2 regions of the Oceanobacillus phoenicis genome follow, and region 1 is predicted to be linked to the other one. Evidence: riboswitches for the same ligand, from Rfam matches in the RefSeq annotation. Region 1 holds a riboswitch; the other holds the start of a gene.

The links. Region 1 has a riboswitch for cyclic di-GMP ahead of ABC346_RS09415 (anti-repressor SinI family protein). Riboswitches for the same ligand answer to the same signal wherever they lie in the genome.
Region 2: another riboswitch for cyclic di-GMP. It lies ahead of ABC346_RS00220 (prepilin-type N-terminal cleavage/methylation domain-containing protein); the one in region 1 lies ahead of ABC346_RS09415 (anti-repressor SinI family protein).

Annotation. Positions count from the first base shown of each region.
Region 1 covers NZ_JBDFME010000001.1:1,884,676-1,896,231, forward strand. The annotation lists gene ABC346_RS09370 (DUF779 domain-containing protein) at 1-256, shown strand, start outside; gene ABC346_RS09375 (IDEAL domain-containing protein) at 404-847, shown strand; gene ABC346_RS09380 (penicillin-binding transpeptidase domain-containing protein) at 888-2,900, opposite strand; gene ABC346_RS09385 (LCP family glycopolymer transferase) at 3,031-3,993, opposite strand; gene ABC346_RS09390 (TasA family protein) at 4,520-5,110, shown strand; gene ABC346_RS09395 (TasA family protein) at 5,170-5,730, shown strand; gene tapA (amyloid fiber anchoring/assembly protein TapA) at 6,106-6,897, shown strand; gene sipW (signal peptidase I SipW) at 6,894-7,487, shown strand; gene ABC346_RS09410 (hypothetical protein) at 7,519-8,178, shown strand; cyclic di-GMP riboswitch class I at 8,294-8,378, shown strand; gene ABC346_RS09415 (anti-repressor SinI family protein) at 8,401-8,529, shown strand; gene ABC346_RS09420 (helix-turn-helix domain-containing protein) at 8,608-8,931, shown strand; gene ABC346_RS09425 (VanZ family protein) at 9,070-9,555, shown strand; gene ABC346_RS09430 (hypothetical protein) at 9,678-9,833, shown strand; gene ABC346_RS09435 (YigZ family protein) at 9,888-10,544, opposite strand; gene ABC346_RS09440 (sensor histidine kinase) at 10,699-11,556, shown strand, end outside.
Region 2 covers NZ_JBDFME010000001.1:27,964-39,519, forward strand. The annotation lists gene ABC346_RS00190 (hypothetical protein) at 1-432, opposite strand, end outside; gene ABC346_RS00195 (prepilin-type N-terminal cleavage/methylation domain-containing protein) at 497-925, shown strand; gene ABC346_RS00200 (hypothetical protein) at 918-1,382, shown strand; gene ABC346_RS00205 (GspE/PulE family protein) at 1,399-3,018, shown strand; gene ABC346_RS00210 (type IV pilus twitching motility protein PilT) at 3,031-4,095, shown strand; gene ABC346_RS00215 (type II secretion system F family protein) at 4,077-5,273, shown strand; cyclic di-GMP riboswitch class II at 5,357-5,440, shown strand; gene ABC346_RS00220 (prepilin-type N-terminal cleavage/methylation domain-containing protein) at 5,473-5,823, shown strand; gene ABC346_RS00225 (prepilin peptidase) at 6,181-6,936, shown strand; gene pilM (type IV pilus biogenesis protein PilM) at 6,950-7,855, shown strand; gene ABC346_RS00235 (hypothetical protein) at 7,873-8,415, shown strand; gene ABC346_RS00240 (hypothetical protein) at 8,408-8,968, shown strand; gene ABC346_RS00245 (DUF871 domain-containing protein) at 9,146-10,222, opposite strand; gene ABC346_RS00250 (PTS transporter subunit EIIC) at 10,317-11,556, opposite strand, start outside.

The sequences.
Region 1 (11,556 bases):
TGGAAGTTCTCCAATGTGTTATCCAAAGGACGAATTACGGACTGGTGAATCGGATATTTTATTAGGGTTCTTACCAGGTGATACACCTTTTTATATTTCCAGAGATCAATATGCATATTGGAAGCATACACAGTTAATTATCGATGCAGTAGATGGAAGGGGAGGGATGTTTTCTCTAGAAGGACCTGAAGGGAAACGATTTTTAACAAGATCTAGAGTTTTTACAGAAGAAGAAAAATCTGAACTTCAAATATAGACAAGAGTCGTCAAATTCCTAGATGAATTTGACGACTTCTAGAAAAAATGCTAGTTAGAAATACCCTTGAAATTCAACTAAAAGTCGTGTAAAATAAATTAACTGAAAATTTAGATTGATGTTAGATATTATTGGGAGGTGGAACAGGTGGTTACAGTCAAAATGTTAAAGCCATACTATGTAAAGACAGAAGAAAAGTTTGTCCGAATTATCTTGGCGTATCAATATTTCTCGGTGATGATGAATAAGAAAGTGTATCAATTCATTCCTGTTGAGGCAAATGAGATTAGAATAGACCGGAAAACAAAGCGGATCGTCAATACGGATGCTGTCTTTGCCTTCCAAAATGGAAAAGATATTATTACTATTTCTATGTCTCAACTGATATCTATTCCTGAATTTTTAGAGCAGTTACACGGAATTGCGGAATCCTATTACTTAACGGAAGCATCAACTTCCATTACTGATCAACAAAAAGAGGTCCATCGTATTATAAAAGAATTAGAACTAAATAATATTAAACGATTGATTGACAAAGCATTAGATCAAAATGATTATGACATGTTTATAAAATTATCAAGTTTATTATAAAAAGAACTCCACCATACAATGGTGGAGTTCTTTTAGATCGTTATTCATTTAACTTTATAAAGACATCGGTAGCAACTTCTACTGCAGTTGGTCTGTCATGATTTTTAGTACCTTCTATCATTAAAGACAGTAAAATATCTTGTTGTTCAGTTGGATAACCAACAAACCAACTATTTTCATCACCACTATCTTCACTAGTCAATTTAAGCTCAGCTGTACCTGTTTTACCTGAAATGGGGAAATCGGCTTCTTGAGCAGCTTTTCCTGTACCTTCTGTTACTACTTTACGAAGAGAGTCTGTTATATTATTTGCTTGTTCTTCTGTTATTAAGTCTTCTTTCCATATTTGACTTTTTTCTTCATCGGTTAATAAGATTGGTTTTAACATATTACCTTCGTTAAGAAACGTAGTATACGTAGATGCAAGATGAATAGCACTCATTTCAAGTTCACCTTGACCATAACTTGAATTAGCTAGTAACACTTCATCGCTTAGATCTCCGCTTGAGGAAATTGTGGAATCAGGAACAGGATATTCAAATGGGAATTCTTCACCAATTCCAAACGATTGAAGCCCCTCAACATATGCATCTGTCCCCATTTCTACTGCTTTCATTGCAAAGTAAATATTATCAGATCTAATTAGTGCATCATCTATATCTACTGGACCATTAGAAGTAGATACACGAGTAACTTCGTAGTCACCCCAATTTTCTCCATTACTCCAAGTCAATCCATTAATCTCAATTCCATCACCGTAGGCTATAGAGCCATTCTTTAATCCTATAGCTGCAGTTACTGGTTTAATCACAGATCCAGGAGCGAATGTCGCAGAAAATCGATTTAATACAGGATTAAGTTCGTTTTCCTCCAAATCACCCCAGAAATTTTCAGAAGTTCCATATAAGGCTTCATTAGGATCAAAGGATGGACTACTTACCAAGGCAATTGTCTCCCCTGTGGAAGGATTTATTGCTGTAGCGTTACCAGGATTGCCGTCAAATTGATCAAATAATTTCTCTTGCGTATTGATATCGATTGTCAGTCGAACATTCTCTCCATGTTCTACAGATTTTTCTGCTATTACAACATTTTCCTGATCTTCTTGTTCCACATAAATAGTAGTACCTTTTTTACCACGCAATTTTTCTTCATATAGACTTTCCAAACCGCGTGATCCTATTTTATCGTTTGCACTGTATTCACCCGGGTCTAATTCTTCCAGGTCCTCGGCATTTACATTTCGTATATAACCAACTAAATGTGCACTTGCTTCTTCACCTGGATAGATTCTTCCAGTGATTTCTTGATAAGTCACTCCATCAATAGCCATTAAATCTTGGAAAAGTTCTTCTTTGTCTGTCATAATACTTGCCAATGGAACGAACACATCATCTGTTACCCAAGAGGCATTTAAAGTTTCATTAATATTCTCAACAGACATTCCAAGTAAATCAGCTACGTTCTCTTTATTAGCTTCTGCATTTTCCCCAAGTTCTCCAGGAACAAGCCCAATTTGATATAATTCACCATTCATAGCTAATGGCATATTGTTGCGATCTAATATCTCTCCGCGCTTAGGGGGAGTTGAGGAAATCCCTAGCTCTCCGCCATCAGCTAATTCAGAAAAAATAAAACCAGGATTCCAATCGATATACCAATTTTCCTCATCTTCTTCACCAAGGAGTTTTAAATCTGCTTCATAATCAAATTCAACCGGCCCAGCCATTGTTTCCATTGAAACATGAAAAGGTACAGAAGCTGATTTTTCTTCAAAGGCAATATCTAAAGCATCTTCACTTAGTGATTCAACTTCGAATGATAAATCGGTTACATTTAAATCCTCATATATTTTTTCTGTTCGTAACGTTGAATCTTCCTCTGAATATGTATCTTTAGCTTCGGGTGTTAAATATTCATACAAGCCTTCATACGTTTCTTCTTGCATCTTACTTGTAAAATCTTCTAACCTATCATTTGGAGTAACCTGATCATCAGAACAAGCCGCTAATAAAACGACCATTACTCCAAACAGTAATAATTTTTTAAACATAATTAAACCCCCATAAAATCTGTTCGTTTTTAAGTATAGCACTTTTTCATCGAAAGTATATGAATCAATCTCACTCTTATGAATAGTAAAGAAAAAGTCACACTGCTCGCTGAACAGGTGACTTTTTATGTTATTGTTGCTCCATATGTCCAGTGATTTCAGAATTAATCCGATTTATCTCTTCATCACTTACGATATAATACCAAACGCCGTTTATTGTTTCACCATGTCCATCTATTTCCATTGTAGCAATGTTCTTACGAGCTCCTGAGTAATTTGTTAATAGTGTTTGTAATTTATCCATATCAAGATCTGTTTGTACATTGTTTCCTAAGATATCTAAGATTTCTCCTGCTTTTGTAATACTGGAGAAGCTGGCAGCTTCATTCATAGCAGCTTGGATGACTTGACGTTGACGATCATTTCTTCCTAAATCACCACGACTATCTTGTTTTCGCATCCGAATATATTCTAATGCTTCTTTACCATTAAGATTAATTTGTCCTTCTTGAAAACTATATCCTCCACTGTTAAATGCTGTAGCGTTATTAACTGTTACACCACCAACAGCATCAATTCCTTGTTGGAAACCTTCCATATTAACTCGGACATAGGAATGAATGGATAGATTGAAAGTTTCTTCCACTGTTTGTACAGATAAGTCAGGCCCACCGACCCCATCTACAATGCCAAACGGATATGCATGATTAATTTTATCCATTCCTCTTCCTGGGATATTAACATAAGTATCACGTGGTATACTTAACATTATCATTTTATCGGTATTCGGATTAATGGAAAGAAGTATCATAGTGTCTGATCTGCCTAAATCTCCATCTCTTTCATCAACACCCAACAATAGAATATTAACTGCGTCTTTTTCTTTATATAATTGATTAATTTCTTTTTGTCTGTCAGGATCATTATCTCGATTTAATGGACTGTGCATTGTGTCGACAACAGCACCAACTTGACTATATACAAAAAAGATTATTCCACCAATTAATAAAAAAAGTACTAATACAATTCCACCAAGCCAAAACGGCCATTTCCTACGTTTTTTATGATGTTTTCTCTGACTTCTAGAAACCAATATTATTCCCCACTATCTTTATTGTATATTTCGACAAATTAAGACTTTTATATGATATTTAAACAAAAAAAATATCAAATCTTGCATAAATTATATCGGAAATAAAAGGAAGCGTCTATAGGGAAAGTTGATTTATTTTAATATTAGCTATTTTATTTTGAACAAATGATGTACTAATCAAAGGTAGTAAATTGTTCTTAATAAAGAATAAAAAGGATGATAAACTACATAAAAACGAGTAAATATGAGAAAATTAAAGATAAGTGTTCTTTATATAGAATGAACAGCCGAATTTACCCCTTTTCTTAATGAAGAAAAGTAAATATACTTATATTAATTGTTCTTTATAAAGAACTAATTACATCTTATTGCGAACGAATTAGGTAAAATTACATAGGGAGGGGGAAAATCGCTGTGGCCTTGTTAGCATGGACCCGTTAAAAAGGACTTATTTAAATTGGAGCAATTGTAGTAAAAGGAATAAAGAATGCAGCGAAATTTAATTTATGAATTGGAGGAGAAAAACATGAAATTAAAGAAAAAATTAGGTATGGGTGTTGCAACTGCAGTATTAGGTTTAGGACTAATTGGTGGAGGAACTTTTGCATATTTTAGTGATACAGCAACAACGAATAACACATTTGCAGCTGGCACTCTAGATCTTAGTGCACAGCCAGAAACTATTATTAATGTAGGGAATATAAAACCAGGCGATTACATGATAAGAACTTTTAATTTATCAAATCAAGGTTCATTAGATATTAAAAATGTGTTATTAGATACAGAGTATGAAGTTGTTGATGCAAATGGTAATAATGGCAACGAAGATTTCGGTGAACATATAGAAGTTTCATTCCTTGCAAATATTGATAAAGTAGATGTTCCAATCTTTGAAACAACTTTAGCAGAATTAAAAAATATGGATCCAGAAGTAGTTGATCGTCATCTCTTTTATCCTTGGCTTGGAGATAGAGGACTTCCGGTTGGGACTTCTGACGATTTAATAGTTCAATTCAAGTTTGTTGATAATGGTGAAGATCAAAATATCTTCCAAGGTGATTCACTAGAACTAACATGGTCCTTTACTGGTCACCAAACTGAAGGGGAAGCAAAATAGTATCTAAGGGAGGCTGGACCTCCCTTCTCTTTTAATTTATAGATAAGGGAGGTTTGGCAATGAAACAATACAAGCAAAAACTTTTAATTGGTGTTGCTGCAGGAATGATTGGAATGGGATTTGTAGGTGGTGGAACGTTTGCATTTTTTAGTGATACGGAAACCACGCAAAATTCCTTTGTCTCTGGAACCTTGGATTTAGTATTACAAACTCCGGAAAAATCAGGCGAACTTGATTTATCTTTAGAAGATATAAAACCTGGGGATAAGGAAACATATTTTATTAATCTCCATAATGCAGGATCACTTACGTTTAAAGATGTGCTACTAACTACTACTTATTCTATTAAAGATAAAAATAAAGATAATAAGAAAGCTGACTTTGCAGATCATATTTTCGTCAAAATAACGAATAAAGACTCAGGTGAATTATTATCTGATTATATTGCGATTAGTAAATTAAAAGATGTGATTCTCACAGAAGGTCAAGTGTCAGAATCTACAACAAAATTGCAACTTGATTTCTGGTTTAAAGACAATGGTGGGGATCAAAATATGTTTCAAGGTGATGAACTTAAATTCGATCTAATCTTCCATGCAAGTCAGGAAGAAGAAGAGTAAATAGGTATTTATTTAGATAAGTAATAAACCAACAGTGTGTATAAAAAAGCTGAGACTCCTAGTGGATAATCATGAGGGATCTCTAATTGGAATGAAATACGGCGACTCCAGCAGGAATAGCGCGAGTTGAAGATCCCCTTGAAAAGTGTTCTTCTTTTCAAGTTAGCTGAAGCTGTACCTGCGGAAAGCGTCCGTCAGTATTGAAAATCAATACTGCGAAACTCGAATTTCACATGAAATATCCTATTATGAAATTGATTTATACATCAATTTCTATTACATATTTGTTGGTTAGTATATTTTGGTTTACTAATCATACCAACTAATAATTATTAAACCAAAGTAATAGCTAACCAGGGAGGGGTTAACTTGCGTATGAAGCGAATCCGTAAGTTTAAATCAAAGAAGAAAAGTATACTTATCCTTAAATTAGTTGCCATATTATATGTAGCAATTGCCTGTTTATCTATGATTACTACAACTGGAACAGCCTCGTATTTTTCAGAGAGGAATCAAGATGGATATGTGCAAGCGGGGGTTTGGTGGGATGGAAGTGAACTTATATTCACTGAAAAAGGTACGGATCCTAGCACTGGATGTAACATGCAAACCATTCAAGCGCAGATAAAAAATATTGGAAAAGATATGAAACAATCAACTACTTATGAAATTTATTTTAGTAAAAACGGAGATCCAAAAAAAGGGGAAAAAATAAGTACAAAAGAGTTAGCACCACTTAAATCTGGAAAACAAACAACTTTAAAATTTGATGTTACCCAAAATGGTTCTTATCAATTTCGAGTACTCCAACACCCTGAATTTAAAAATGATGGAAAACAACATGATGAATGGAGTAAGAAGATTGTAATTAAGTGTAAATCTAATCAAGTTAAGCAAGAAAAAGAAGATACAGCGGTGAATGAAAATCAACAAGAAGAGAAGGTAGAGAACGGTAGCAAAGAGAATAAGAATGTGGAACAGAACTCGAAGAATCAAACAGATAACACAGAGACAAAAGAAGAGAAATCACAAGAAACATCAGATAAAAATGATCAAGCAGAAACGGAAGATATAGAGACTGTACCTGAAACGAATACAGAAGATGATGAAGAAGTAGAACAATCAGAAGCTGAAAAAACAGGTGAAGGCGAGGAGAATGATCAATGAAGATAACAAAAAAAAGACTACTTAAATGGGGAAGTAATTTAATTTCATTTGTCCTTTTTTTGGGATTAATTACAATGGCAACTATCGTTATAACAACGAAAGCGAGTGGCGGAGAACCAGAATTATTTGGTTATCAATTTAAAACTGTATTATCTGGTTCCATGGAGCCAGGTATTCAAACAGGATCTGTCATTGCTGTAGAGACTAGTGGAGATATGACTCGTTTTCAAGAAGGTGATGTCATCACATTTATGGAAGAGGATTCGAAACTTGTTACCCACCGAGTTACAGAAGTGTTAAACAATGGAGAGCATATCATGTACCAAACAAAAGGGGATAATAATAATGCAGCTGATGTTAATCCTGTATTTGCAGAAAATGTTACCGCTGAATATACAGGGTTTACAATACCGTATTTAGGATACCTCGTAAGCTTTGCACAAACACAAAACGGAGCTTTTCTGTTGTTAATACCAGGTGTTTTGCTTTTGGGATATGCTGTTATCACCATTTGGCAGGGATTACGTGAATTAGAAAAACATCAGAAAGCATTACACGATGAAAAAGAAGATAAACAAATCGCCACATGATTGTTTGAGTATATAGAGTGGAGGTGAAGAAATGAAGAAAAGTTTACTGCTTATTGTTTGTTTTGGGATTATTGTATCACTAATCTTTCCTTATTATTCATTTGCTGATACTGATAATTCAGATGCGAATGAAATAGAATTATCCATTACACCTGACGATTTCCTATTTAAAATTGAGAATATGAAACCTGGTGACTGGGCACCAAGGACGCTAACTATCAATAACTCGGGGAGAAGCGAATTTGAATATCAAATGTCTGTTGAAAATAATGGTGATGATAAATTATTCAAAGAGCTTTTATTATTAATTGAGGATGATGATCAGAACAAGTTATTTGATGGAAAGATTTCTGAGTTTTCTTCTATACCTTCTAGATATTTAGATGCTGGAAATCATGAAGATTTGCATATAACAGTTACCTTCCCAGAACATTTAGGTAATGAATTTCAAGGTGTATCTAGCTCTTTTTCTTTTATCTTCTATGCAGAAGGCGATACCACTCAAGGAAGTAAAGACAATGATGTGGCTGAAGTTTCGGGTTTGGTTGATAATAATAACGGAAATTCAAGTAATCAATTACTGCCTAACACGGCTACTTCCATATTTTCAATACTACTTTTAGGACTTTTGGTTGTATTTGTTGGATTGCTTATTATGATTTGGCAAAAATACAAGTCTATTCCCAAATGAATCCATTTGCTAAAAGATATGATTACTCCTTGCAAAACTAGTGTTTATCTGACAAAACAAGTCAAACAAACAAGCAAGATATTATAGTATGATAGTCTTATAATCAAACGAAATCCTCAGAAAAAGGCAAACCTACTGAAAAGTAGGGACGCAAAGTCACAGATCTAAGGTGATTTTACTAAGATGGCTGGACTATCTGGATGTAAGGTAGGGGACTAAATCGTGGATAAAACATTACATTCTGTTAAGGTTGATCAAGAGTGGGTACGTTTAATTAAACAAGCGAAAGAATTAGGACTAACAATCGAAGAAATCAGACAATTCATAATGATTACGGGTCATAAGGTGTAATTTGTGTGAATAACTTACGCAATATAGAACTATTCGCTGCAATTATGTTATAATTTGCAGTGAAAGTAGGTGATAAGCTTGATCGGCGAAAAGATAAAAAAACTACGCCAAGAAAGAAGAATGTCTATATCTGAATTAGCTGAAAGAGCGGGAGTCGCTAAATCATATTTAAGTTCGATTGAGCGTAACCTTCAATCTAACCCTTCCATTCAATTTATTGAAAAAATAAGTAATGTGTTAGGGGTTACTGTAAATGAAATAATCTTAGAAGATAAAGTTGAAATTGACCTTGATGAAGAGTGGATGCAAATAGTTCAAGAAGCAATGAAATCGGGGGTATCAAAAGAGCAATTTAAAGAATACCTTGAATTTAATAAATGGCGTCAAAAAAATAATCATTAGTTTGTTAAGCTTATAATCTTAACAGGCTAATGATTTTTTAGATATGAAGTACATATGATGTGGCAATTATATTGAAAATGTATATACTAGATACGAGTAATATTTCTGTAGAAGTTTATCTAAAAGGAAGTATTTGTAATGCGTTTAAGATTATTATATTGGCTGTTACCGATTATGTGGATGATGTTAATTTTCACTTCATCTGCCACTCCGTATGAGAACCAAGATGTAAAACCTTTATTAAGTGGGTTAGACATACAATTTTTAACCCCGTACTTATCATGGATTGAGTTTACGTATCATTCTTCTATTATAAGTATTAAATCTTTAGGAGTAGAAGGTTTTATAGAGTTCTTTATAAGAAAAGGTGCTCATGTTGGCGTATTTTTTGTTCTAACATGTTTATTTTTCATATCTATTATAAAGAACACGCAATGGAAAAAAAGTAAAATATATATTTGGTCTATTATTCTCACTGCCCTCTATGCAGTTATTGATGAGCTTCATCAGGGGATTACTCCAAATAGAACCCCATATGTCGGAGATGTAATCCTAGATATATTTGGAGGAAGTCTAGCATTAATTGCAATTGCAATGATTTTTCAGATTACAAAAAAAGTATAGACATGTTTGAAAAAATTGTATAAAATTACGATTAGCTACAATAAATTTCATTGTAAGACAAAATCCGACTACATGATTAATGGAATATAAACTTATATTCTCGTAAAAGGCGGTAGAGTTAAATGAGGGAGCAAGAACAGTATCAGAATATTCTTCAACGAATGATTCATGATACCGAAAACCAAAAGATAGGCTCTTCTGAAGAGTTGATTAAGCAACTTGTTGAAGAGTTATCAATGAATCCGAACTTAAAAAAGTATATACACACTGCAAGATAGCCAAAAAAGCCTACGAACGTAACTTATATACGTCCGTAGGCTTTTTTGACTTAATTAGGAAGGAGAAGGTGTGTCATCAACATCAATTTCCATATATTTTGTCCCTTGTAATTTAACGGTTGCTTGATCATTTGTTAAATCAGTAATCCAAGTAAGAAATTGTGATTCTTGTTCTTCTTTTACATAAACAATAAACTCCACATTTTCCAGATAATGAATATCAGCCAATTTAAATTCGGTAGATTGTCTTAGTTCATTTTCTAGTTTACCGAGTAAAGTGTATTCGACCTTTACGGAGATACCTTGCATCAATTGACGCTTTACAATTCCAGTAGTTTTGATTGCTTGAGAAGTAGTACTTCCATAAGCACGAATTAGACCGCCAGCTCCTAATTTTATCCCTCCAAAATAACGAGTTACTACTACTGCTGTGTCTTTCAAGCCCTTTTTCTTTAATACCTCTAATATTGGCACTCCAGCTGTTCCACTAGGCTCACCATCATCATTTGCTTTTTGAATGTGATCATTCTCTCCAATCATATATGCCGAACAGTTGTGTGTGGCATTATAATGCTTTTTTTTAATTTCTTGAATAAATTTCTGTGCATCTTCTTCTGTTTCCACACGTTTGACATGTCCAATAAATCGGGATTTTTGAATAGTTATTTCATCCATACCTTGTTGTTTTACGGTATAATAAGTATTTAACATCTTGATTTTCTCACCTCAAACTAACATTATAGTAGATAGATAACTTTATGAGTATAAGGATGGAATAAATAATATCTTTTGAAATATTCTTAATCTGACCCTTACAAACAGAGAAACGTTACGAATAATTATAACATAGGTTGGTGGATGTATTATGGCAATCAAAATAAGTGATAAAGCTTTGGATCATGTGGTTAATGAAATGGTTGATGTAGTTGAAAACAGTAAAGATGAGATCTTTAATATAAGTGAAGAAGCCAGAAAAGAGCACGAACATTTAGTTCGAGAGCTTAAATTAACCAAAGAAAAAGTTTTACGCCATATTCAAAATGGTGACCAACTGGAAGAAAGAGTTCGATTTTCTCGTAAGCGATTAGCTGAAGTTAGTAAATATTTTGAAAAATATTCCGAAGATGAAATTCGAGAAGTCTATGAAAATACGCATCTAATGCAAACGAAACTTGCTATTCTTAGACAAGAAGAGAAATCGCTGAGGGAAAAGAGGGATGAACTTGAGCGAAGGTTAATTGGGTTATCACATACTATTAATCGAGCTGAAAATTTAGCAGGTAAAATAGCTGTTATCTTAAATTATCTACAGGACGATTTTCGTCAAGTTAATGAAATGATCGAAAACGCCAAAGAAAAGCAAGAATTTGGTTTGAAGATTATTGAAGCTCAAGAAGAAGAGAGAAGGAAGCTATCGAGGGAAATTCATGATGGCCCGGCACAAATGCTAGCGAATATGTTACTCCGATCAGAAATCCTAGAGAGAACGATAAAAAAAGGAACGCATGAGCAAGCAATTGAGGAAATTCGCAGTGTTAGAACGATGGTTCGATCTTCATTATATGAAGTGAGAAGAATCATTTACGACCTTCGTCCAATGGCATTAGATGATTTAGGACTTATACCTACGATTAGAAAATATGTGGAAAGTATTTCGGAATATCATTCAATTACAATAAACTTTAATGTTATTGGCGAAGAAAAACGTTTGAATCAAAAGTAT
Region 2 (11,556 bases), 1.9 Mb from region 1:
TAATGAAAGTGATTCTTTTCCATCTAATAATGTATGTAAAATTAGCTGTTCATCCCCTTTACTAAATACAAGTTCAAGATTTAATTTCTCATCTATACGATATTCTTCAGTCGAGCATCCTTCAATCATTGTAACTTCATGATTATTTACAATGACTTTGTCGACATGTTCCAATCCCACATTCGAACATAAAGTAAATGTATCTTGAGTGGAAATACCATTTGTTTTTTGATTATAGTCTTCACGAAAAGCATTTATGATTACGTTGCCATTTTGTTGCATGGAATTAGTTGTAGTTACTTTGTCTTTTCCACCTATACCTTGATAAATTGCAGTAGAAAACAAGGCAATAATTGTACCCAATAAAGCCAATATAGCTAATAATTCTACTAAAGTGACTCCTTTTTCATTCAAAAAAATTCGAAAATTCATTTTAACAACACCCATCTAATGGTATAATAGGATAAAAGTTCTAGTTAATAAGGAGTATATTAAATTGTATTATAAAACTATTTTACTGAATAGGAAAGGATTTACTTTAATTGAAGTAATTGCTGCTATATCTATTCTTGCTATAACAATGAGTATACTACTCCCCATGTTCCCTCAATTATTGAACTGGGAGAACAAAACAAAGAATGAAATTGTAGCAAGTAATTTATTGCCACAAATAGTCGGAGATATAAAGCAAATTGATAGTGTTACAAATTTTTTTAATAAAGAATTTCAATTCTGTAATCATCCATCAAGAGAAGATGTCAGTTTTAAAGAGTATGAGGTTAATAACTTAACGTATAATGCAAAGCTTAATATCTGCAAAGAAGCGGAAGTAGACCTTTTTCGCACCCACATCACTGTCTTATCCAGTGATGGAAAGAAAATTACAGACTCTTATACATATCTACCTGGTGATAGTGATGAATAATTGGAAACAAGAAAAAGGAGCTGCATTAATATTAAGTTTGTTTATTATCACTTTGTTTTTATTATTTTTTCTTACACTTTCTACACAACTAATTAATACAAACAAACAAGTAAATCAGATGGATGTTCGTTTAGATGCACAGCTTATTGCAGAAATGGGAACAACATATGTACAACAACAAACGAAAGAAAAGCAATCAGAATTAGAACAAATTATAAACACGAATTACTCAGATTTAGAAATACTAGAACAAGAAATTGAGGACGTAATGAATACATGGTTTAACGATTCCTCAACCAAAAGAATAGATTCAACAAGGTACTTCTTTATTTCAAAAATGAACGCAACTAGTACAGAGAATTTAATTCGAATTGAATACTCCAGTACCGGATATAACGATACTACCAATGTAAAAGTAGATGAAGTCATGGAATTCACACTAAATAAACAAGAATGAAAGCGAGGGAGAGGAATTGATAACTAGAAAACGGTTAGGTGATTTACTTCAAGAAGCTGGTTTAGTTACATCCGTACAAATCAATACAGCACTTGAAAACAAAAAAACCAACCAAAAATTGGGAGACGTTTTACTTGAATTAGGTTTTATTACTGAGCAACAACTAATCGAAGTTCTTGAATTTCAACTTGGTATACCACATGTCTCTTTATTTCAATATCCAATTCAAGAACAAGTCCTTGGATACGTGACAAAAGAATCTGCCCAAGAAAATTTGGTTATACCTTTACAATTAAGCGAAGGTAACTTACTTTTAGCAATGGCAGATCCTATGGACTATTTTGTAATCGATGATATAGAAATAGCCACAGGGTTCACTGTATCACCAGTTATCGCAGCTAAAGATGATATCCGCTTTGCCATCAATAAATACTATTATAATAATGATGTTAGTCATATTGTAGATGAAGATTCTATTGAGTCACCGGTAATTGAACTACTTGATCAAATATTACATACTGGTGTGCAGTTAAAAGCGAGTGATATACATATTGATCCACAAGAATCTACCATACAAATTAGGTTCCGAATTGATGGGCATTTGCAAACAGAAAAAGTAATTTCAAAACAATTTCAATCCGCATTAGTAGCCAGAATAAAGATACTAGCAAATATGAATATTACCCAGACAAGGTTGCCTCAGGATGGAAGAATTACTTCTGTAGTGAGCAATAAACCAGTTGATCTTCGCATATCATCATTGCCAACTGTACACGGTGAGAAAATGGTTATTCGGATACTAGATTTAGCAAATTCATTATTAAAAATGAATGAATTGCATTTCTCTGAGCGAAATAAACAATCCTATGAGAAGTTGATAAAACAACCATCAGGACTAATATTACTTACCGGACCTACTGGGTCAGGTAAAACTTCTACACTCTACACTACGATACAACGACTGAATAGAGAAAATGTAAATGTAGTTACCATCGAGGATCCTGTTGAATATCAGCTGGAAGGTATTAATCAAGTACAAGTAAATAGTCAAGTTGGACTAACATTCTCTAGTGGTTTGCGGTCAATTTTACGTCAGGATCCAAATATCATTATGGTAGGAGAAATCCGAGACCAAGAAACTGCAGAAATTGCTGTACGTGCTTCATTAACTGGTCATCTAGTATTAAGCACCATTCACACGAATAATGCTATCGACACAATACCTAGACTTCTAGATATGGGGATTGAACCTTACTTAGTTGTATCTTCATTATCTGGAGTAATTGCACAGCGATTAGTAAGAAAAATATGCAGAGATTGCCTTACTCAACGCCATCCAACTGAGCTAGAACAAGAACTATTTAAAAAGCAGAACATCAAAATTGAAGAAGTTTCTTACGGTAAAGGGTGTAGTGTCTGTCATCAAACTGGTTATAGAGGAAGAATTGCAATTCATGAAGTAATGACGCTAAATGATACTATCCGCAGTATGATATTACAGTCAAAATCAATCTCTCAAATAAAAGATTATGTAAAAAAACAAGAAGTCCCTTTTCTGATAGAAGATGGCTTACGAAAAGTTTCTAATGGGTTAACCACGGTAGAAGAAATTATCCAAGTTTCCATTAATATCTAAGGAGATACTCTCATGAAAAAATTATTTGACCATTTATTACAATTAGCTGTTGAATTAAAGACTTCCGATATTCATTTAACTGTTGATAATCCACCAATATTCCGTGTTAATGGTATATTAATTCCACAAGAATTAAACCTTATTGAACCACAGCACACAAAAGAAATGATTTCTTTACTTCTATCACCGAAGCAATTAGATAAATTTGAAGAGAACAAAGAAATCGATTTTTCTTTTGAAAAAGATAACTTAGGCAGATTTCGAGTAAATGCCTTTTATCAAAGAGGAGCAGTATCTATTGTTATTCGCATCATCCCAAATCATATTCCAGAATTGAATGAATTACATTTACCAAATGTTGTAAAAGAATTTTCTATGTTTCATCAAGGATTAGTTCTCGTAACCGGGCCCACTGGCAGCGGTAAGAGCACAACACTCGCTTCTATTATCGATTATATGAATAAAACAATGCGAAAACATATAATCACGCTAGAAGACCCAATCGAATACATTCACTATAATAAACAATCTATCATTAACCAACGAGAGATTGGTGTAGATACAAATTCATTTGTAAATGGTTTAAGAGCAAGCCTTCGACAAGATCCTGATGTTATTTTAATAGGTGAAATGAGAGATCTCGAGACCATCAGTACGGCAATAACTGCTGCAGAGACTGGACATTTGGTTCTTGGTACTTTACATACGAATGACACTGTATCAACGATAGAAAGGTTAATTGATATTTTTCCAAGTACGCAGCAACAACAAATTCGTATCCAGTTATCATCGATATTACAAGCTATATTGACCCAGCAACTATTTATCACGAAAGATAAGAGAAGCAGACGTGTGGCAACCGAAGTACTAATAAATACACCAGCAGTAAAAAACTTAATCCGTAACGAAAAAATCTATCAAATTCCAAATATACTACAAACTTCTAAAGAACAAGGAATGCATACTTTTGAAATGGACCTTTTTCGTTTGGTTAAAGAAGACATTGTTAATCCGGAATCCATTGCTCCATATATCGATCAAGGGGGTAACCAACAAAAATGGATTTCCAATATGTAGGGCGAAGCATAACTGGTAATAGAACCAAAGGTAATATCGAAGCAGATTCAAAACAACAAGCTTTAAAGAAATTAGAGTCTAGAGGATTAATTGTCATTAATTTAGAAGAAACAAAACCTTGGAATAAAGACATTACTTATTTTCAAAGAGTAAAAAATAAAGACTTTATTATCTTTTTAAGGCAGTATTCTACATTAATTCATTCAGGAATTAATATTTCAGAAGCAACAAAAACAATGACTCACCAAACCGATAGTCAGCTACTAAAGAAAACGCTAGTTGATATAGATAAGAAATTAGATCAAGGAATCCCGCTATCTAAAGCGACAGAAATGCATCCTAAAGTCTTCCCTTCTCTGCTTGTTCATATGATTCACGCTGGTGAAGCGAGCGGACAATTAGACGAAATTCTTCATGAAATGGCGGACTACTATGAAAAGCAGTATCAAAACCAACAAAAAATTATTACTGCGCTTCTCTATCCAACTGTAGTGGGTGCAATTACTATCATTTTAGGTTTGTTTTTACTTATGTTTGTCGTTCCTCAATTTGTTAATATGTTTCAATCTATGGGGCAAGAACTTCCTTTGTACACGCAATTGATTATTCAGTCAAGTGAAATTGCAGGTAAGTATTGGTGGATCTTAATCCCCATAATAGTAGCTATCATGGTTGGATATTTTTATATAAAAAGATCTGATTCCTTACAAATATATCTCGACACTTTAAAAATGCGTATTCCTCTAACTGGTAAACTAGTACAACAAGGAGCATTAGTACGTTTGACAAAAACAATGAGTACGTTAGTAAATAGCGCTGTACCAATGATAGAAGCTGTAGATATCACTTCCAAAATTGTTCAAAATAGAGTAATGGAAGAAATATTAAATGATTCCAAAAATGCACTTACAAATGGAGATTCTTTAGCAAAGCCAATGAAAAATCATTGGGCATTCCCAAAATTAGTGATTCAAATGATTGAAATAGGAGAAAAAACAGGATCATTAGATCAAATGCTCCATCGAGCGGCTTTATTCTATGAACAAGAAGTCGACCAACTTTCAACAAGAATTAAAACCCTTATTGAACCTTTTATGATCGTATTTTTAACTGTTTTTGTAGGTGGAGTCATTGTCGCTATAGTACTACCAATGTTTAACATGTTCGAACAATTTTAATAAGAAAATTCTAAATTTCTACAATTATTTTTCATTAATAGTAGATTTTCCCTATTATATGTTTTATAATTTTTATTAATAGTTAAAAAGTAGGATGCGCGGAAGAATTATCTTTATGTGGGCACTTGGATAATTTGGAGCTAGTAGTGCAACCGGCCAACTAACGAAATAGAATTCTAATTTCATAGGAGGCATAAAAATGAAACAAAAACTAAGACAGCTATTAAAGAAAGAAAAAGGTTTCACACTCGTTGAACTACTCGCGGTTATTGTTATTTTAGCAATAATTGTAGCAATTGCGGTGCCAGTTGTAGGAAATGTTATTGACAACTCAAAAGAAGAAGCTCATGAAGCAAATATGGATTTATTAGAAAATGCAGCTAAACTAGCCGATATAGATGGAAATTTATCAAATAGTACAACGGTAGAACAATTAGCTGCTGCTGGATATTTACAAGAAGTACCAGAACACCCTAATAATGGCGATTATGCTAAGGGTACGTTTACAAAAGATGAAAACGGTAAGATTGTTTATAGTGGCAGAGAGTAACGTTACTTACAGAGAAAAAATAACTTAATAAAATTAAGAATTCAACTGAGAATCTCATAATTGCTAAGTTCCTCTTAAAAGTGAATTAATTGTAATAGTTATATAATAATGTTCGTATTATAACAACAACTTGGCTTTGATTGTAATGATAGACGGCGACTTCTGCAGGAATAGCATGAGCTTAAAATCCACTTGAAAAGTGTTCTTCTTTTCCATAAAAACCGATGCCTGCGGAAAGCGTCCGTCTGTGATGAAAAATAAAACAGCGAACATTCGGATTTATTCCCCATACCCCAATGGGCATTCATATCTCCACTGAATTTCTTTTATTATCATTTACAGTAAGGAGCCTCGCTTATGTTTGATATTTATCCTCTACTATTCTTTATCCTCGGAACTATTTTTGGTTCATTTTTTATGGTCGTTGGTTTACGGCTCCCCAAACAACTTCCCTTCGCTAATACTCGGTCATGTTGTGATCATTGTTACTATCAACTTGGTTGGTACGATAATATTCCTATTGTTTCTTATATTTGGCTTCGGGGAAAATGCAGTAATTGTCATGAAAGGATTCATCCACTCCATTTTGTAACAGAAATCATAACCGGAATTTTATTTACAGTAAGCTATTATCACATCGGCTTACAGTGGGAGCTAATTATTTCCTTATTACTTATATCTTTATTAATTATTATTTGTATTACAGACTTTTTGTACATGGTAATCCCAAACAAACTGTTGCTTTTCTTTTTACCCATCTTCATTACTTTACGAATTTTGCTACCTTTAGACCCATGGTGGTCTATGTTTGCAGGTGCTGCAATAGGCTTTGGAATTATATTTCTAATCATTTTATTAAGTAAAGGAGGTATGGGAGCAGGAGATATGAAATTACTTGGCTTGGCAGGTATTGTCTTAGGTTATAAAAATATCATTCTAGCATTTTTCTTAGCGTGCATAATCGGTTCTGTCATCAGCATATTTTTATTATCTATCCAATTAATTCAACGAAACAAACCATTTCCATTTGGCCCGTTTATCGCGATTGGTATTGTCATATCATATTTCTATGGAGATTCATTATTTAATTGGTATCTTCAATATTTTATCTAAGTAGGTGATGCGATTGAAACTTTGGAATAGTGGTCGAGTGCACATAGTAATTACTAACGAGCGAATACGTTACAGTTTTCATAAAGCACCATCTCTTGAAAGTTTGGTAGTGAACGGGGAAATACAGCTCCCTTCTGACACGATAAAAGATGGGATAATAGAACAGCCAGATATTTTCGGAGAGATTATGAAAGAGTTGGTCGAGAAATATAAATGGAAACGAAAACAGCTTTTCTTTGCTTTGCCAGATGACACAACTGTCATAAGACAAATGGAAGTACCTATTTCTCTTAGCTCAGAAGAAATTTTACCTTATATACATACACAAATTGGTAACACGTTATTTCTTCCTTTTTCAAATCCTGTACTAGCAATTAACAGTTTAGAAGAAAAAACGGAGACGAATCAACAAGTATTGCTGTTTGCTTATCCGAAAGAGAAAATAGATCAATTTATACATGCATTTGAACGTGCAAAACTAAAGCCAAGAGCAGCAGATTTTACTTCTTTATCAATATATAGATACTATTATCAATTAATTGAACCAAAAAAGCAGCATGTTTTACTCATCCATTGGACGAACGATTCCCTATTTCTAACTGTCTTTCAAAAACATAAAGCTATCTTCTCTCGATATATAAAAGTAAAACAATCAGGCGATGAATATAATTCGGATCATCAAACATTCATGAATGACTATATTACAGAAATTAGCAGAATTATAGATTTCTATCAATATTCGATTTCAAAAGGAAAGCATAAAATCGAACTATTGTTATTGACCGGAGACATACCATACCTACCTCAAGTTAAAGATAAATTGCAACAAAATATTGACTTAGCTATTTATTCATTTGATGATCAAGAAATACCCAACTCATCCATTGATGTTTTTGGGTTAGCTTTAAAAACAGTCTAGTAAGGTGGGGAAATCAAGTGAATACAGAGATAAATTTAATTGAAAAAAAAACTAATAAATATCGAATAATTTATATTTTTATATTTATTATATCGAGTTTACTTCTTGTAATGATTGGGATACTTCTTTTTCAACACCATCAAGCAAAACAGCAACTTGATACCACTCTGGAACAATTAGTTATAACAGAGAATAGCATATCAGAAACTAATCAACTATTTTCTAATAAACAATATATGAATGAAGTTCAATCAAGTCTAAATAACATACAAGATAATATGGTCCATTATGTGAATTTGTACCATGCCGTATCGGATTTACTTCCTAATAATGAACAATTGGTAGAAATTGAATTAGGTAAAGACCTACCTATAACAATCTCTACCGTTAATTCGAATATGGACGAAACAATTACACTCTTATCCAAAATGGATGAACAACCATATATCTTGGATACTGACCTTATTAATATAAACAAAACGGATAATCAATACACAAATACTATCCTTATAGATTTAGATCAAGAGAAAATTAAAAAGGAGTTTCCATACAATGAGTAATACATGGACAAAAAAACATACATGGCTACTTCTTGGTTTGATTATTGTTATCTCATTGGCATATATTTCTTTATATTATCATTATATTCAGCCTACAAAACTGCAAGTCGAGGCTAAAACGGTAGAATTAGAATCGTTTAAAAATCGTTTTGCCTCGATTGATTCACAAAAAGTTGAGGAAGAATCTCAAGAAGCAGATACACTCACTTCCCGTGTTCCTGCTGGCAAATCAGCAAACATCATGTTGCAATTAATAAAAGAAAATGCTGATGCATCTAATGTGGAATTAACTTATATTACAACAGAACAGCAAAATGACCTACAGATACAGTCAAATGAACAAAAAATAGATACTAAAAATATCCGAGAAAATAGCTATCGTATTGAAGTAACCTCAAAAGACCTTCATTCAATAGATGTTTTTATGAACCGTATTACAAAGAGTCCTCGATTATTTCGATTTGAAAACATATATATTGAAAAGGTTGACCAAGGCTTTATACTTTCGTTATTGGTGACCATTTTTTATACAGAGAAGTCCATTTCATCATAATTATAATGAAAGGCGACTGCTCTGGCAGAAACAGCAAGTGCTGAAAATAAACTCGGAAAAGGGGTTTCCTTTTCCGTGAAAGGACAAAGCCAATTGCCGTGAAAACCGCTTCTAAACTCCATTCATTAATACAAAATAAAAAACAAGCCAAAAATAGCTTGTTATTTTATTTATTTCTCAATTCGTCGAAAAAAGAAATTTAAATTTCGCTCCAGCTTTCATATAATCTAGTATGGATATGTCTTCTGCTACGATTTTCCCAATCACATTTACTCTATTATCTTTAGGTAAATCAACCTTCGTAATTTGTAGTTCTCCTTGATATCTACCATAATTACAATTATCAATGGTAACCGAACCCTTACTTCTTGCTTCTATTCCTAGTGGTTTAATCATAGTATTTCCTTTACTCGCATAACCTCTCGATTCTACAGAGCGAATCACATCACGCGCTGCATCCATTCGATTGTTATGATTAATATTTAGAAGTTGTAATATTTCTTCATCCTTTGTTAATACATCTATTCTTAATAAAAATGCTTTTTCATTTATATAATGTTGAATTTGATCTATAGATGTTTCACTAATTCCTGTGTCTCCCACATATACATGGTCTACCCATTCATTATGATCGAATTCAACAAATGCTAAAAATGTTGATGTTTTTCTGTGTTTTTCAAGTGTTGGTAACCTTTCATATAATGGTGCTCGTAATGTTTCTTCACCTGGTATAAAGGTCATAACTTTTAGACCAATTGATTTTAACCATTGGCTTTTTTGATTAAAATCTTCTACACCCAATCCTGTTTCTGGACGTGGATAATAATTATGCCATGCTTCCATATTCGATAGATCTCCGTCATGATGGATAATTCGATTAATACTTTCCTCTGTAATCGTACTTGCATTTAGTGCAACTTTCATCTGTTTAGAAAGATCAGCAATTGTTTTATCATCAATACCATAATCTACTCGTAAACCAGTAACTCCCCAATCAATGAGTTCATTAGCATTTTCCCATGAATAGCCAAGGTAGCCTAACGATTTTGGGGATACATCTGCTACTAGATCCATATGATAAGTCTTAGCAATTCCCCCTAATTTCCGAAGACGTTCCACGTAAATATTTGGATTATCTTCTGGAATATGTAATGAAGTAAATATCCCTTTAAATCCACTTGCATTCATTTGATGAATATATCTTTCCCATTGTTGGTAATTCGGATCATTTAAAAATACAGATATTCCTTTCATATCATGTCCTCCATCTCTTTTCCTTTATTCGATCTGCCAACTAAGAAGACTCCCTAAATTCTCATTACCAGGAGTCTTCTTATACAGGAGTATTTTATTTTAGATTATCTGCCATCGATTCTTTAAATCCGAAGAAATATGTTACTAAAAATCCTGCTGTATATGTGATTAATAACCCTAGAAAATAGAATAAAAATTTATTATCAACAATTAACGGTATTAATGGTAAACCAGAAACACCGATACTAGATGAAGCTGTCTTCATCGTTGCTTGGAATGCTCCACCCACTGCTGCTCCAATACATGCAGTAATAAATGGTCGTCCTAAAGGTAAGGTAACTCCATAGATTAGTGGTTCGCCTATGCCTAGGAAACCAGTTGGCAGTCCACCTTTAATCACATTTTTCAAACGTTGATTTTTTGTTTTAACATAAATTGCAATTGCTGCACCAACTTGACTAGCACCTGCCATTGCTAGAATAGGTAATAATGCTGTTGCATCATATGCATTAATTAATTCCATATGGATAGGGGTTAATCCATGATGCAAACCAAACATAACTAATGGTAAGAAGAATCCTGCTAATACCGCACCAGCAAATGCTCCTCCAACATCTAACACCCAATTTATTCCCACGGTAATCCCTTCTGTAAGGACACCAGCAATTGGTTGGACTACTACTAACGTCAACATTCCAACCGTAAGAATGGTAAGTGTTGGTGTGAAAATAATATCCACAACACTTGGGATAATTTTTCGGAATTGCTTTTCAAAGAAAACCATTAGCCAAGCGGCAAACATAGCACCAATTAACCCTCCATAGCCAGGGGTGAGATTGCTTCCAAAGATAGAAATATCAGCCAGTGCAGGATTCATTGTGATAATACCTGCTATTGCTCCAAGTACTGGCGTTCCACCAAATTCTTTGGCTGTATTCCACCCTACAACAATTGCTAAATAGCCAAATATACTGCCACCTAAAACAGTTAACAATTGCATCCATGTTAATGTAGGATCAACACCAGTGTTTTTTAAAAATCCTGCAGCACCATTTATGATCCCGGAACCAACTATACCTGGGATTAATGGAATAAAAATACTCCCAATCTTACGAAGAAGATTTTTCATTGGAGTATTATTTTTTTGCTTTATTCCTTCTTTTGTTTCTTTAGCAACATCGTCACCGAATAATTCAGATGTATCACCGATTTTAATACCAGTGATATCCGTTATGTAAGCAGCTACTTTATTCACAGTACCTGGTCCAACCACTATCTGTAACACATCATCCTCAATGACACCCATTACCCCTTCTATTTCTCTCAGAGCAAAC